Linked DNA regions of Pokkaliibacter sp. MBI-7. The protein of the gene in region 3 binds, or shares a complex with, the protein of the main gene of each other region. Links are inferred from orthologs where the notes say so. Each region holds a gene or a part of one and is shown on either strand. Other genes may lie near its edges. The genes, in order: dnaN, QCD60_RS21995, dnaX and holA.

Evidence for each region.
Region 1: the proteins of dnaX (region 3) and dnaN are in contact, whole or in part, in a cryo-EM structure (PDB 8GIZ), measured with the Escherichia coli proteins. The link is inferred for Pokkaliibacter sp. MBI-7 from one-to-one orthologs.
Region 2: the proteins of dnaX (region 3) and QCD60_RS21995 are in contact, whole or in part, in a cryo-EM structure (PDB 8GIZ), measured with the Escherichia coli proteins. The link is inferred for Pokkaliibacter sp. MBI-7 from one-to-one orthologs.
Region 4: the proteins of dnaX (region 3) and holA are in contact, whole or in part, in a cryo-EM structure (PDB 8GIZ), measured with the Escherichia coli proteins. The link is inferred for Pokkaliibacter sp. MBI-7 from one-to-one orthologs.

The regions. Positions count from the first base shown.
Region 1 is NZ_JARVTG010000001.1:2,508,448-2,512,064, reverse strand. What follows is about bases 501-3,278. They hold dnaN (DNA polymerase III subunit beta), read right to left. Parts: upstream 2,553-3,278; coding sequence 1,449-2,552; downstream 501-1,448. Other genes in these bases: dnaA (chromosomal replication initiator protein DnaA), read right to left, coding at 2,695-3,278; recF (DNA replication/repair protein RecF), read right to left, coding at 501-1,388. In the rest of the region: gyrB (DNA topoisomerase (ATP-hydrolyzing) subunit B), read right to left, coding at 1-265; more of recF, read right to left, coding at 300-500; more of dnaA, read right to left, coding at 3,279-3,617. UniProt on the Escherichia coli protein: Confers DNA tethering and processivity to DNA polymerases and other proteins. Acts as a clamp, forming a ring around DNA (a reaction catalyzed by the clamp-loading complex) which diffuses in an ATP-independent manner freely and bidirectionally along dsDNA.
Region 2 is NZ_JARVTG010000002.1:509,901-513,738, reverse strand. The notes cover bases 192-3,190. They hold QCD60_RS21995 (DNA polymerase III subunit delta'), read right to left. Parts: upstream 2,200-3,190; coding sequence 1,183-2,199; downstream 192-1,182. Other genes in these bases: mltG (endolytic transglycosylase MltG), read right to left, coding at 2,824-3,190; tmk (dTMP kinase), read right to left, coding at 2,192-2,827; QCD60_RS22000 (PilZ domain-containing protein), read right to left, coding at 849-1,181; QCD60_RS22005 (TatD family hydrolase), read right to left, coding at 192-706. In the rest of the region: more of QCD60_RS22005, read right to left, coding at 1-191; more of mltG, read right to left, coding at 3,191-3,838. UniProt on the Escherichia coli protein: Part of the beta sliding clamp loading complex, which hydrolyzes ATP to load the beta clamp onto primed DNA to form the DNA replication pre-initiation complex.
Region 3 is NZ_JARVTG010000002.1:292,676-296,518, forward strand. What follows is about bases 465-3,468. They hold dnaX (DNA polymerase III subunit gamma/tau), read left to right. Parts: upstream 465-861; coding sequence 862-3,075; downstream 3,076-3,468. Other genes in these bases: QCD60_RS21005 (YbaB/EbfC family nucleoid-associated protein), read left to right, coding at 3,077-3,403; recR (recombination mediator RecR), read left to right, coding at 3,406-3,468. Also shown: ltrA (group II intron reverse transcriptase/maturase), read left to right, coding at 1-456; more of recR, read left to right, coding at 3,469-3,843. UniProt on the Escherichia coli protein: Part of the beta sliding clamp loading complex, which hydrolyzes ATP to load the beta clamp onto primed DNA to form the DNA replication pre-initiation complex.
Region 4 is NZ_JARVTG010000001.1:1,069,451-1,073,049, forward strand. What follows is about bases 628-3,387. They hold holA (DNA polymerase III subunit delta), read left to right. Parts: upstream 628-1,371; coding sequence 1,372-2,403; downstream 2,404-3,387. Other genes in these bases: leuS (leucine--tRNA ligase), read left to right, coding at 628-803; lptE (LPS assembly lipoprotein LptE), read left to right, coding at 876-1,358; QCD60_RS04755 (hypothetical protein), read left to right, coding at 2,723-3,073; QCD60_RS04760 (IS4 family transposase), read right to left, coding at 3,140-3,387. In the rest of the region: more of leuS, read left to right, coding at 1-627; more of QCD60_RS04760, read right to left, coding at 3,388-3,599. UniProt on the Escherichia coli protein: Part of the beta sliding clamp loading complex, which hydrolyzes ATP to load the beta clamp onto primed DNA to form the DNA replication pre-initiation complex.

The DNA.
Region 1 (3,617 bases), on a different replicon or contig from region 3:
CCCCTTCTTCAGGGTGAATATCAACAGGCATGCCACGACCATTATCGGACACGGTCACGGACTCATCAGGGTGAATCACAATATCGATCAGCGAACAGTATCCTGCCAGAGCCTCATCGATGGAGTTATCCACGATCTCAAAGACCATGTGATGCAGACCGCTACCGTCGTCGGTATCGCCAATATACATACCGGGACGTTTACGTACCGCATCCAGTCCTTTCAGGACCTTGATACTGGAGGAATCGTACTTTTCGCCACTCATAGGTTACTCCCGATCAAGATGGCATGGGGGTGTTTCAGCATTCCGTGATCAGTCCCTGTTCCACGTGAAACAGTTTAACCTGACAGCCACTGCTCCAACATTCATCCAACACGTCGGCCTCCACTGAGGTGATAAACACCTGACAGGCCAACTCCTCTATCAATTCACAAAGCGCCTGGCGATGATCCCTATCCAGCTCCGCCGGAAGGTCATCAATCAGATAAATGGGCTGGCGTTGATGGTCACTGGCAAGAACTTGCCCCTGTGCCAGCTTCATGGCACAGACCACCATCTTCTGTTGGCCGCGCGACAGCACATCAACGGCAGCACGCGGACCACAACGGATACGCATGTCGGCACGATGAGGGCCATGCTGAGTAAACCCCAGCTCCTGATCACGCACAGCACCGCTTTGTAAAACGTCGTCTAAAGAACGCTTAGCATCCCAGCCGGGATAATAATGTAAGGCTATGTCCTCAAGGCCGGTGAGCTTGGCAAGATAGTCCTGAAATACAGGAGAAAAACGTGCCAGATAGGCTTTACGCATCTCATCAATAGCTGCGCCCTGAGTGACCAGCTCGGCCTCCCAGGAGGCACGCAAAAGAGGGTCTATTCTAGCATATTTGAGCAGGCTGTTGCGCTGCTTGAGTGCACGCTGATAGCGGCGCCAGCAGTCAAAGAACAGTATCTCCTGATGAAATACTCCCCAATCCAAAAAATGCCTGCGTTCGGACGGGCTGCCTTCCAACAGGCGAAACGCATCAGGATTGATGACCTGTAAAGGCAGCAAACGCGCCAGCTCTGCAAGGTTGCTGGGCTGACCGGCACCAATACGGATCTGGTTATCACCATCGAGCTGGCGCTGCACTCCCACGGTCATTTCCGGCTCTTCCAGATGGCGCAGACGGGCGAACAGGGTGCATTGCGGCTCGCCATGAGCAATAACCGTCTTAACCTTATGGGTACGGAACGAGCGCGCCACACTGAGCATGTGGATAGCTTCGAGGATGCTGGTCTTGCCACTGCCATTCGCCCCCCAGAGCAGATTTACTCCGGGAGACGGGGTCAGGGAAGCCTGTTGGATATTGCGGATGCGATGAATATCCAGACGGGTAATGGCCACTACCAGTTACCGCTATCTGTGGATAAGTCTGTGTATCAGTGTTGATAACCTGCGCATCAATTACAGACGCATCGGCATTACAACATACAGAGAGTCGGTATCTTCTGCTTCCTGCACCAGCACACTGCTGTTGGGGTCAGACAGAATAATTTTGACCTGCTCCTCACCTACGACGTTCAGCACGTCCAGCAGATAGGTAACGTTGAAGCCGATTTCCATGTTGTCACTGTCATAATCCACCAGCAGTGACTCTTCCGCTTCTTCCTGCTCTGGGTTATTGGCAAACACCTGCAACTGACCGGGGTTGAGCAGCAAGCGTACGCCACGGTACTTCTCGTTCGACAGAATCGCCGCACGCTGCAACACCGTGCGCAGCTCCTGACGATCAGCCAGCAGCGTCTTGTTACCGTTGCGTGGAACGACCCGCTCGTAATCGGGGAAGCGGCCATCCACCAGCTTGGAGGTGAATACAAAGTCGCCGACATGGGCACGAATATGATTGCTGCCGATCAGCATCCGCAGTGGTGCTTCAGGATCGGAAATCAGACGAACCAGCTCCAGCACCCCTTTACGCGGGATGATGACCTGGATCTTTTCGGCAGGATTTACCTCGGCATCGCAGGCACAGGTCGCCAGACGGTGACCATCGGTCGCTACCATACGGACACGACCCTGCACCACTTCCAGTAGCATGCCATTGAGGTAATAGCGCACGTCCTGCTGCGCCATGGCGAAGGAGGTACGGTCAATCAGTCGCTTCAGCTGCTGTTGTGCCAGCGTCAGCTCGAAGGCCTGAGGGCTGTCTTCAACGCTGGGGAACTCCGAGGCGGGCAAGGTGGACAGTGTGAAGCGGCTACGACCGGAGCGCAGCACCAGCTTCTGCTCCTGCACATCAAACTCAATCATTGAGCCATCTGGCAGAGATTTACAGATATCCATCAGCTTGCGTGCAGGCACGGTGATGGAGCCAGCAACCGATGGCTGCTCCAGCTTGGCGCGGCCCACCAGCTCAACTTCCAGATCGGTACCGGTCAGCGACAGGTGATCACCTTCAGCGACCAGCAGTACGTTGGACAGGACCGGCAGTGTCTGACGGCGTTCAACCACGCCAGCAACCAGTTGAAGAGGCTTTAAAAGGGCTTCGCGGGAAATGACAAATTTCATCTCAGGCTTCCGTGAGTCGTCTGAATATCGCTCTGTTGAATGGGGGTCGATGGTATCAGGTATTGCCATCGAACAGAACGAGCGAAATAAATGTAGCTCAGGTGGCTTTTACGCCACCTGAGAGATGGATATTGCAGTCAGATCAGGCCGTCAGTGAACGCAGCAGATTCTGATAATCCTCACGGATTTCTGCATCTTCCTCACGCAGTTCGGTAATCTTGCGGCAAGCATGCAGCACCGTAGTGTGGTCGCGGCCACCGAAGGCGTCACCAATTTCCGGCAGACTGTGGTTGGTGATTTCCTTGGCTAGTGCCATCGCCACCTGACGGGGGCGCGCTACCGAACGGCTACGCCGTTTTGACAGCAAGTCCGCCACCTTGATCTTGTAGTACTCAGCGACCACTCGCTGAATATTATCGATACTGATCTGCTTGTCCTGCAGCGCCAGCAGATCCTTCAGTGATTCGCGGATAAACGGCAGGGTAATATCGCTGCCGGTAAAGTGAGCATTGGCGATCACTCGCTTGAGTGCACCTTCAAGCTCTCGCACGTTGGAACGGATCTTCTGAGCAATAAAGAAGGCCGCATCATCAGGCAGATCAATATTAGCCTCATCAGCCTTCTTCTTCAGGATCGCTACCCGTGTTTCCAGCTCGGGCGGCTCCACCGCAACCGTCAGGCCCCAGCCGAAGCGTGACTTCAATCGCTCTTCCAGCCCGCTGATCTCCTTGGGATAACGATCACAGGTCAGAATCATCTGCTGACCACCTTCCAGCAACGCATTGAAGGTATGGAAGAACTCTTCCTGCGAACGCTCCTTATTGGCGAAGAACTGAATATCGTCGATCAGCAGGGCATCCACAGAACGGTAGAAGCGCTTGAAATCGTTGATGGCATTCAGTTGCAGCGCCTTGATCATGTCCGCAACAAAGCGCTCGGAGTGCAGATACACAATCTTGGCATTGGGGTTACGCTCCAGCATGGCCAGGCCGACCGCATGCATCAAGTGCGTCTTACCAAGACCCACACCGCCGTAGAGGAATAGTGGATTGTAAGAACCACCGG
Region 2 (3,838 bases), 220 kb from region 3 along the record:
GATCAGCCAGACATTGCGCCACTTCAACAACGTATTGTGGTTCATTGGTTTTTCCGCGATGCGGGACCGGTGCCAGATATGGTGAGTCTGTCTCAACCAATACGCGATCCAGTGGCACCTTACGCGCGACTTCACGCAAGCTGTCTGCATTACGGAAGGTAAGGATGCCAGAGAATGAAATGTAGTATCCGAGATCCAGTGCAGCTTTGGCCATTTCCCAGTTCTCGGTAAAGCAATGCAGCACACCCGCTGACTGTGTTGAACCGTAGGCACGAATCAGCTCCAGAGTATCCTCTCTGGCTTCTCGAGTATGAACGACGATAGGCAGATTCAACTTACTGGCAACACGCAATTGCAGACCGAATACCTGCTTTTGTGCTTCACGCTGCTCATGACTTTCCGTATAGAAATAGTCGAGCCCAGCTTCGCCGATCGCCAATACTTTTGGGTGATCAGCCAGGATCATCAACGCTTCTTCAGATGGTAACGAGTCTACCGGGTGTAATGGATGGATCCCGACGGTGGCGTAAACATCGTCATGCCGTTCAGCGATTTCACGCACCTCTTGCCACTTATCCAGATCGACGCCTATACATAGAAACTCTGCGACACCACGCTCTCTGGCTGCACGCAGTATGTAGTCCAGACCATCAGCCTGCTCTGGCTTCAACATGTTCAGGTGACAATGGGAATCGACAATATTCATGAGTATTCAATAAGACACTTTAGTGAGTAAGAACGAATACTAATTTGCCTGGAGACAGATTCTCTGACTCACAATCAGCAGTTCATATTAGAAGAGATCATTCAGCTGACTAACTACAATCCATCACACTGCTGATCAGATATTACATTGTGAACGTAGTGGTATCAGATTCCTGAGTTCCCGCCAGCAGCGTTTCGAGTTTACGAATAGCCGCTTCGTCTTGCGGATTGACCTGAATTCCAACACCCGCCGGGCGATTATTCTGACCACCGGGCGGAGTAATCCAGATCACTTTGCCGGAGACCGGTACCTTTTCAGGCTCACTCATAATAGTTAATACCGCGAATACTTCATCACCCAGCTGATAGGTACGCTGAGTAGGGATAAACAAGCCACCTCGTTCAATGAAAGGCATATAGCACTGATACAACATGGTCTTGCTATCAAACGTACAGTTCAGTATTCCGTGTGCCATTTCAATTCCTCACGGGTTTGCCGTCCACTCTGGACCGAGAACTCGTCCGCATCAGTCGAGACCATTCGATCAATATCGTTTCCAGAGCCAAAGACGGATTGAGATTAGCCGTGCCATCCAACTGCACTCTTAAAACATTTAGTTTTTCATAAAACGCCAACCACTCAGAGGCTCGGGCAGTTGCAACAGCCGCACTCAGCAGCTCAGGCTGAAACAAACCGGTTGAATGCACCGCTCCCATCATCTGCTTGACGGCCTCGCTTATCCAGTCCGACAGCCAACTGAGAATCATGCCTGTCTGGCGATTCTTCCATAGTTCTGCCAGCTCAGAAACACTGACCCTGCCGGTCTGCAGTCCGATCAGTTGTTGCTGCCACTCATCCCATACCTGTAGCAGATTGGCCTCATGATACTCCAGCGCCTTCAGAGGGGAACCGCGAGCGATGTTGAGCAACTGGGGAAACTGATCCGCACCGACACCCTGTTGCACCAACCATTTTTGCGAATCTTCTGTAGCGGGCAGCGAGAAGGCTAACTGTTGGCATCGACTTCGAATGGTAGGCATCAGCCTGGCAAAATGTGCTGACCATAAAATAAAGAGCGTCCGCGCTGGAGGCTCTTCGAGATTTTTCAACAGCGCATTGGCCGCTTGTACATTCAACCGATCAGCATTCTGTACCAGCACCACCTTACCATTACCCTGTTGCGCAGTTTCCGCACTAAACTCACTCACCTGACGGATAGCATCCACTTTAATGGTTCCCTGTGCGCCCTCTGGCACAATCACCATTCTGTCTGGGTGACTACCGTGCCCTAACAGCATACAACTACGACATTGACCACAGGGAGCCTGCTGCTGAGCCGAACACAAAAACCAGGCAGACATGTACTCAGCGAACTGCCGCTTTCCCACTCCCTCCGGCCCATTGAGCAGCAATGCATGAGGGAGGCGCCCCTGCTCATGCCGAGCAATAACCTGCTGCCAGATTGACTGCTGCCAGGGCAATAACTCAGCCACGATGCAGCTCCGACCAACCACTCAGCGCTTGAGTGATTTGATCCTTTACCGACTCCAGGTTCTGATCTGCATTGATTACACGAAAACGCTCAGGCGCGGACTCTGCACGCGCCAAAAATGCCTGCCTGGCGCGCTGGAAGAAGCTCATGGCTTCTTGTTCGATTCGATCGGCCGCGCTACGACGAGAGGCACGACGCATACCGACCTCCGGAGTGACATCAAGCAAGAGCGTCAAATCGGGCTGGAAGCCTGCCTGTACCAGGTTTTCCAGTTGCACAATTGGCTCAAATGGCAACTGTCGCCCGCCCCCCTGATAGGCATAGGTGCTGTCAGTAAAACGATCACATACCACCCAGGTACCCTGGCTCAGCGTTGGTTTGATCAATTTTTCAATATGTTGTGCTCGAGCCGCAAACACCAGCAGCAACTCACTAAGAGGGACCACCTGTTCATCACGAGGAGAAAGAACGAGCTGGCGAATCTCCTCTGCTATAGGCGTGCCTCCAGGCTCTCTTGTAAGCACATAAGAAATATTTCTATGCTTCAGCCAGGCGACGATGTGCGCCAGTGCAGTTGTCTTACCCGCTCCCTCAGTACCTTCAAGCGTTATGAAACAACCTCTTGTCATTTGCTTTTGTCTTCTGCCTTGGGACGATTTTTCAATACCTTCAGGTATTGGCTCACCGCTTGATTGTGCTCCTGAAGTGAATCAGAGAACGTGTGCCCGCCATTACCGGTGGCGACAAAATAAAGTGCAGTTCCCTCCGCTGGATGCAATGCAGCATGAATAGCTGCCGCTCCGGGCATAGCGATCGGCGTAGGAGGGAGGCCAACAATGGTGTAAGTGTTGTAAGGGGTTGGGCTGTTCAAATCCGCCTTGGTAATGTTGCCATCGTAGGAATCACCCAAGCCGTAGATCACCGTCGGGTCGGTCTGTAATCGCATCCCCTTTTCGAGCCTGCGTACAAAAACGCCTGCAATCTTGTCACGCTCTTCGGGAACGCCTGTTTCTTTCTCAACAATCGAAGCCATAATCAGCGCCTCGTAGGAGTTCCGATAGGGCAAACCATCTGCCCGTTGCTTCCACTCTTCACTCAGTACTTTCTGCATACGGTCATAGGCCTGAGAAAGCACATCAGCATCAGACATACTTGAATGATAGACATAGGTATCAGGGAAAAACCGCCCTTCCGGGTGCTGCCCCTCATGCCCCAGCTTCTGCATAACAGCGGCAGGTGTCATACCATCCAATACACTCGCTAACTTCTCCTGCTCATGCAGGATGCGAAGGAAGTCTTTGAAGGAATGCCCTTCCACCAGGGTGACGCGATATTCCACTACTTTGCCTTCCTGCATCATCTGCAATAACTGCAAAGGAGTCAGACCAGGAGACAACTGATACTCTCCCGCCTTGATGGTGGCATTAGGGTGTTTCCATCGGTTATACAGTAACAGCAGCCTGGCATGCTGCATTAATCCTAAGCGCTCTACATCCTTGGCAACCTGATTCAGTGAACTGCCCGGGCGCAATGTGTAAACCTGATTATCATTCTGCAGTGCCAGTGGTTTGTTTAATTGCTGCCATCCCCATTGCCATGCAAATGACCCAGCAACAACCAGCACCAGAATGGTCAGCAAC
Region 3 (3,843 bases):
AACAAGAATGCCTTATGGGTCATGGAGAAATACTTCCAGCCCATCGGGGAGCGTTCAAGGGTGTTTGCCGCCACGGTAAAGAATGAGTGGGGCGACAAGTCGGTGGTGGCGCTGTATGCGCTGGCCAGTACACCGATAGAACGACACAGAAAGATCGCAGGGGACTACAATCCCTTCGATCCCGACATGGAAGCCACAGGTGAGGCGCTGCGAATGAGTCGGATGCTGAATAAGCTGAAGTATCGTAAACAGGTTGCCAGTCTGTACACCCAGCAGAAAGGTCGCTGTGCGTTATGCAAGGAACCGGTTACCAAAGAAACAGGATGGCATGACCATCATATCGTTTACCGCTCACAAGGGGGTGACGACACACTGAGGAATCGGGTACTCTTGCACCCCGTTTGTCACGCTCAGCTTCACAGCCGTGGTCTGACAGTAAACAAACCGGCCCATTAAGTGGGCTTAGTTTAATCTGCTCGAGCCGTGTGCGGTGAAAGCCGCACGCACGGTTCTACGGGGGGGATGGCACAGTAATGTGCTGTCCCTACCCTACTGACGGCACAAGCCTTTACGTGAATCTGCGGAAACTTGTGTTAGTTTGATAGTGCTCTGTACTGAGTGATCTCGTAAAAAGGTTATAAAGTAAACGAGCAAGCCTTGTGGAAAGGCAAGTGTAATGGTGGCCCTGCCGGTCCCCCCGCAACAATAAACCGTGAACCCGGTCAGGCCCGGAAGGGAGCAGCCGCAGCGGTAGACTTGGGTGCCGGGGTGAGGCTGGCAGGACCGCCTCCAGTCTTTATCCCATTCTCGATTCTTTCCCGCTCGGTTGATAATGACCTCTCTGTGACGAAGAGGGAGTTAATGAGCTATCAGGTTTTGGCTCGCAAATGGCGGCCGAAAAACTTCCATGAAATGGTTGGACAAGAGCATGTGCTTAAAGCACTGATCAATGCTCTGGACAACAATCGTCTGCACCATGCCTATTTGTTTACCGGAACGCGCGGGGTTGGGAAGACCACCATTGCCCGAATTCTGGCTAAATGCCTCAATTGCGAAACCGGCGTTACTTCCAAACCCTGTGGGGTTTGTTCCTCCTGTCAGGAAATTAATGAAGGACGTTTCGTTGATCTGATCGAAGTCGACGCAGCATCCCGCACCAAGGTAGAAGACACCCGCGAGTTATTGGAAAACGTCCAGTATGCTCCTAGTCGTGGTCGCTACAAGGTCTACCTAATCGACGAAGTGCACATGCTATCCGGACACAGCTTCAATGCGCTGTTGAAAACCCTGGAAGAGCCGCCACCTCACGTCAAGTTTCTGCTTGCCACTACCGATCCGCAGAAGCTGCCTATCACTGTATTGTCCCGGTGTTTGCAGTTCAGTCTCAAAAATATGAGTCCCGAGCGCATTGTCGGGCATCTGCAGCACGTGCTTGCTGCAGAACAGGTCGAGTTTGAAGAGCCTGCCTTGTGGCAACTGGGGCGGGCGGCTGACGGCAGTATGCGTGATGCCATGAGTCTCACAGACCAGGCCATTGCGTATGGCCAGGGTCGTGTTGCGGCGGCCGATGTTGCTGCAATGCTGGGTACCCTTGATCAGCGGTGGGCTTTTGCCCTGGTTGAGGCACTGGCTCGGCATGATGTATCCCGGATGCTGCAACAGGTTGCCGCCCTGGCTGAGCTGGCGCCTGATTATCAGGGGGTACTGGCGGATATGCTGAGCCTGCTGCATCGCATTGCTTTGGCACAGGTCATGCCGGATGGTATAGACAACAGTCAGGGTGACCGTGACAGTGTGCTGGCGCTCGCGCAATTACTGCCAGCAGAAGATGTGCAGCTGTTTTATCAGATTGCTCTGACAGGCCGGAAAGATTTGCCTTTGAGTCCTGATGCGCGCCAAGGGCTGGAAATGGCATTGCTGCGCATGCTGGCATTTCGTCCCAGAGGGGTTGCCGTGACGCCGGGTAACGGTGCTGTGCAGATTGCTCCTGCATCAGTGCAAGCGGCGACGCCTGCGGTGGTTGTGGAGGGGGCAGGGCTAAAAAAGCCTGAGCCTGCTGCGATGCCAGCAGTGATACAGCAGACTGATAAGGTATCGCCTGCTGTCATGACTGCGCCGCAGCCCACTGCTAGCGCACCGAGCTCCGTGCCTGTTTCTAAAGAAGCGGCTCCTGTCGTGTTATCTTCAGCCGACAGTCAGGCCGGGATGCCGGTCGGAAATGCTTCTGGGGTCACAGAGCCGGGTGCCTCAGGTGACACGGCACGACCTTTAACTGAACAAGTGCTAAAAGAAACGTCAGTTGCCCCGCGTACTCCGATACCAGATACGGAACAGAGGGATACTGTTATTGCGCCTACGAACAGTGCCAGGCCAGCGGGGCATTCTGCTCCTGCTCCTGATGCTGCAGGCACACCGCCATTCGATACTCAGGTGCCTCTGGATGCCTACAGTGACTATCAGAGTGGAGCCAGTTATGCCGCGGCGATGATGGATGCAGGTGAGGATGAAGATGATTCCGAGCCCGGCGCCATGCTTGACCAGGCGGTCTACCAGGCCGACTATCTGCTGAGTCAGCTGTCCAGCCCCGAAGTAGTCAGTGCCGAAGCGGCATTGGATGAGGCGGAGGTGGAGGAGGAGCCGGATGTCGCCAGTCATGAGCCTGCGTTCGGGTACGAGCAGATCAGTCTGGAAACCTGGCCCTTGATTGCTCAGGATGTGCCCATACGTGGAGTGCTACGTGCTATTGTCGAGGCGACTGAGCTGGTTAGGGTTTCGGTAGAGGGGCTAGAGCTGACTTGCGAAGATCAGCAGCACTCTCTGTTCAGTGCCCGTCAGCAATCCTTGCTGGAAGAGGCGCTTGCAGACTATTTTAAACGTCCAGTACGGATTAGCTGCCAGTCTTCGCGGGGGTTGGTACATACTGCCACGGTTTACAAGGCGCAGGCCAGAGCGCTGCGCCAGCAACAGGCTGAGACCGCTATCCACAACGATGCGACATTGCATGCGTTGCTCGATGCATTCGAAGCAATTATCCAACCCGGATCAATCAAACCGGTCGAATTACAGAGAGGTTGACATGTTAAAAGGTGGAATGGGCAATCTGCTGAAGCAAGCCCAGAAAATGCAAGAGCAAATGCAGAAAATGCAGGAAGAGCTGGCAAATGCAGAAACCACCGGTGAGTCGGGTGCTGGTCTGGTCAAAATCGTGATGACGGGTCGTCATGATGTCAAACGCGTCACCATTGATGACAGCCTGATGTCTGAAGATAAAGAGATGCTGGAAGACCTGCTGGCTGCAGCGGTAAACGATGCTGTTCGCAAGATTGAAGCTGTTAACAAGGAAAAGATGGCCAGTGCAACTTCTGGCATGGGTCTGCCTCCTGGCTTCAAGATGCCCTTCTAATCATGCATTTCAGTCCACTCATTGATCAGTTGATGGACTCGTTGCGCTGTCTGCCCGGGGTTGGCCCCAAGACTGCGCAACGCATGGCCCTGCATTTGCTGGAGAGAGACCGGGTAGGTGCCGAACGGCTGGCCCAGGCGATGTTGAAGGCGGTGGAGCTGGTCGGGCACTGTGAAAAGTGCCGAAATTTAAGTGAGTCGCCCATTTGTCGGCTATGTGAAAGCAGCCATCGCGATGAGTCCTTGCTCTGTGTGGTGGAAATGCCGGCAGACGTCCTTGCTATTGAGCAGACAGGCAGTTACAGAGGGCACTATTTTGTGCTGATGGGGCATTTGTCCCCCATCGAAGGTATTGGACCGGAGCAGCTGGGTATCGCTCAGCTATTGAGTCGGGTTCGTAACAGTGCTGTTGAAGAAATCATCATTGCTACCAATCCTACG
Region 4 (3,599 bases), on a different replicon or contig from region 3:
ACGACAAGGGCAATATTGTCAGCGCCACCCTGAACAGTGATGGCGAGCCGGTGCTGTCTGCCGGCATGAGCAAGATGTCCAAGTCAAAGAACAACGGCATCGATCCACAAACCATGATCGACCGCTTCGGTGCCGACACCGTGCGCCTGTTCATGATGTTCGCAGCACCGCCCGAACTGTCACTGGAGTGGTCTGATTCCGGCGTCGAAGGTGCCAACCGCTTCCTCAAGCGGATGTGGAAACTGGTCAACGACCATGCCGTCAAAGGTCAGGCTGGCGCACTGGATGTGGCCAATCTGACAGAAGAACAGCGTGATCTACGCCGCAAGGCTCATGAAACAGTTCAGAAAGTGACCGACGACATCGATCGCCGTCACACCTTCAACACGGCCATTGCCGCAGTGATGGAGCTGTGCAACGCCATCTCCAAATTCAGCGACAGCTCGGCGCAGGGGCTGGCGGTGGAGCACGAAGCCCTGTCTATGGCCGTGCAGTTGCTTTCTCCCATCACTCCCCATATCAGCCATCAACTGTGGCTGGATCTGGGTCACAGTGAAGCGGTCTGCGACAGCGCTTGGCCCAAGGTAGACAGCGCTGCTCTGGTACGTACTACTGTTGACATGGTAGTGCAGGTCAACGGCAAGACCCGTGGCAAGATCACCATTGCGGCTGATACCGAGCGCAGCGTGATTCAGCAGCTGGCACTGGCTGAAGACAACGTACAGCGCCACGTAGCAGATCAGACCGTCCGCAAGGTGATTGTTGTTCCAGGTAAGCTGGTCAACATCGTTGTGGGTGGTTGATAGCCCCTCAGAGACAAGGCTTGACGCGCGACCAGATGTCGCGCGTTGCTCACTTCAAGCAAGGAGATAAGCATGCGTTTTTGGATAGTGCTGTTGAGTGCCCTGTGGCTGGCTGGTTGTGGTTTCCAGCTGCGTGGCGCCCAGAATGGCGAAACCGGTCTGGTGATGCCAGTGAAAGCCAAATCCCCTCTGGAAGAACGGGTTCAGGCCAAGCTGACACAATTGGGTATTGATGGCAGCTACCATGGCGGCGACTACATGCAGATCATGTATGTGGACGAGCGTCGTGACCGCAGTCTGTTGGGCAGTGATGGCTCTGCAACTGAATATCTGCTGACCACCACGCTGACCTACAAGCTGGTCAACCCCTCGGCTGACACGCCTAATGTGCCGAAGAAGCTGCGACTGGAACGCACTTATCGTTACAACCAGGACACACTGCTGGCTTCTGATACTCAGGAAGCTCAGATACGCGATGAGATGCTGGGCGAACTGCTCAATCAGCTGCTGATGCGCTATCGTGCAGCGGAACACCGTGTTGAACCCCGCGAGTAACAAGTAGCCCCGCATGAAGCTCAAAGCTGAGCAACTCGACTCTCACCTCGATAAAGGTCTGTCACCGGTCTATATGCTGACCGGTGACGAGCCTTTACTGATGCAGGAATGTGCCGACCAGATCCGTAGCCAGGCGCGCAAGCGTGGCTTCGGTGACCGGGAGGTTTTTCATGTGGAGTCCGGCTTCAACTGGGAACAGGTGCTGGCCTCTGCCAATAGCCTCTCTCTGTTTGCAGAGCAAAAGCTGCTGGATGTCAGGCTGTCAGGCAAGCCGAACGATCAAGGCAGCAAGGCACTGCTTGAGTACGCCTCACGTCCGCCACAGGACACGGTGTTACTGCTTACCTTACCCAAACTCGACAGCAGTGCGATGAAGGCCAAGTGGGTCAATGCTATCGAGCAGGCCGGTGTGCTGATACAAATCTGGCCAATGGATGCTCAGGGGCTCCCTCGCTGGCTGGCTCAACGTGCCAAGCAAAAGGGCCTGCGCCTGACAACCGCAGCAGTGGAAGTCCTGGCACAACGAGTAGAGGGAAACCTGCTCGCCGCTATGCAGGAGCTGGATATGCTGGCTCTGGTCAGTGATGGCGCCGAAATCGATGATGAACAGATCCTCGATCTGGTAGGTAACCACGCGCGTCATGACGTCTACGATCTGTGTCGAGTTGCTTTCAGTGGCGACTGGCCAGCGACGCTGCGCATCCTGTCACACCTACGTCAGGACGGCGCCGAGCCCACATTGATGTTATGGGCATTAACTCGTGAGTTACGTGATCTGCTGCAACTGCTACGCCTGCAACGTGACGGTATGAACTTTGACAATGCCTGCCGACAGGCCAGGATATTTCCTCAACAGCGCCAGATTCCTCTTCGCAAAGCAGCGCAGCGTTGCCGCCCGGTATTACTGATGGCTCTGCTGCGACAGGCTCAGCAACTGGATGTCTTTAGTAAGACAGGGCAGACCGCCCTGTTCTGGACTGAACTGGAATTGTGGCTATCTCATCTGACAGGCCATCCCCTGCCCTTACCTTTCTACCGTCAATGACAGAGCTTACCCGTGCACCTGCCGTCAGTTCAGCACGTACTCACGATTCGCAGACATCGACCACATGACGTTGATAAGCCCGCTAATGCCCATTCAGGCACACTACTACCACAGGTAAAATGCGTCGCCTCACTGCTTTCGCCTTGTCTGCCACGAGTCCGCAACCATGCACGCGCTCTGAGATTGCCGTGATGATTGCGACAGGGCCTGCGCACCCGGCCTGCTCTTTACATTCACCAGACAGATCTTTGACCTTCCCCTTTGCCGAATGCCGCTACACTTGTACAGGAAGTCACTCCCCTCACTCAAGGACACGACAATGCAACAGAGATTGACTGCCCTGTTGTTGGTACTCGGCAGTTGCACCACGGGTGCTGCGCTGGCCAATGACGATCACAAAGGCCCTCATATACCCAAAGTGGCAATAGAGGCGTGCGCCAGCAAGCAGGAAGGCCAGGCCTGTTCATTCCTGGGTCGACAGGGTGAAACTGTCAGCGGCGTGTGTAGCAGCGCTCCCCCCATGCGCCCTCCACAGGAAGGTCAGGGAAATCAGCAGCCACCTCAGCCACAACAGTCAGGCAACGACATGCCACCACCGCCTCAGGGTGAAAAGGTCATGGCCTGCCGCCCCGATCATCCGCCGCAGAGTGACATGCCACCACCGCAGTAAACTGCAGCGGTACCTTGTTAAAAAGGACATCGCCAAAAAACAAAAGCAGCCGTGGGCTAATGCCAGTCAGTTAAGCTGACTGGCATTTTTATTTCTGGTCGGATACTTGGACGGCTTGGGCTTGACCACCCGCGGGTAACTGCGCTCCTCACGTCGATGAGGCAGGACGTAGTGCATGGCCGAAGCCTGTAGTTCAGCCAGGTAGCGAGGGATGTTGCCTGGATGATTCAAAGAGACCCCGTTCAAGAAGCCCAGGATCGCCCAGGTGCAGGCGGTGAAACTCATTTCGCAGGGGGAGATGCCAGGGCAGTGGCGACTCATTTCCAGCATTTGATAACGCAGCAGATTGTACCCCAGCAGTACGCCCCACAGCTCTTGTTCAATCATCTCCGGCGTTTTACTGCGCAGTGTGTAGTGACCCGCGAGCATGCCTTGCTTCATTTCTCGATAGCCCAATTCGATTTCCCAACGCTGGCTGTACAGATCCACGATGTCATCTGGCGGAAAGCGCAGAGGATCGATCATC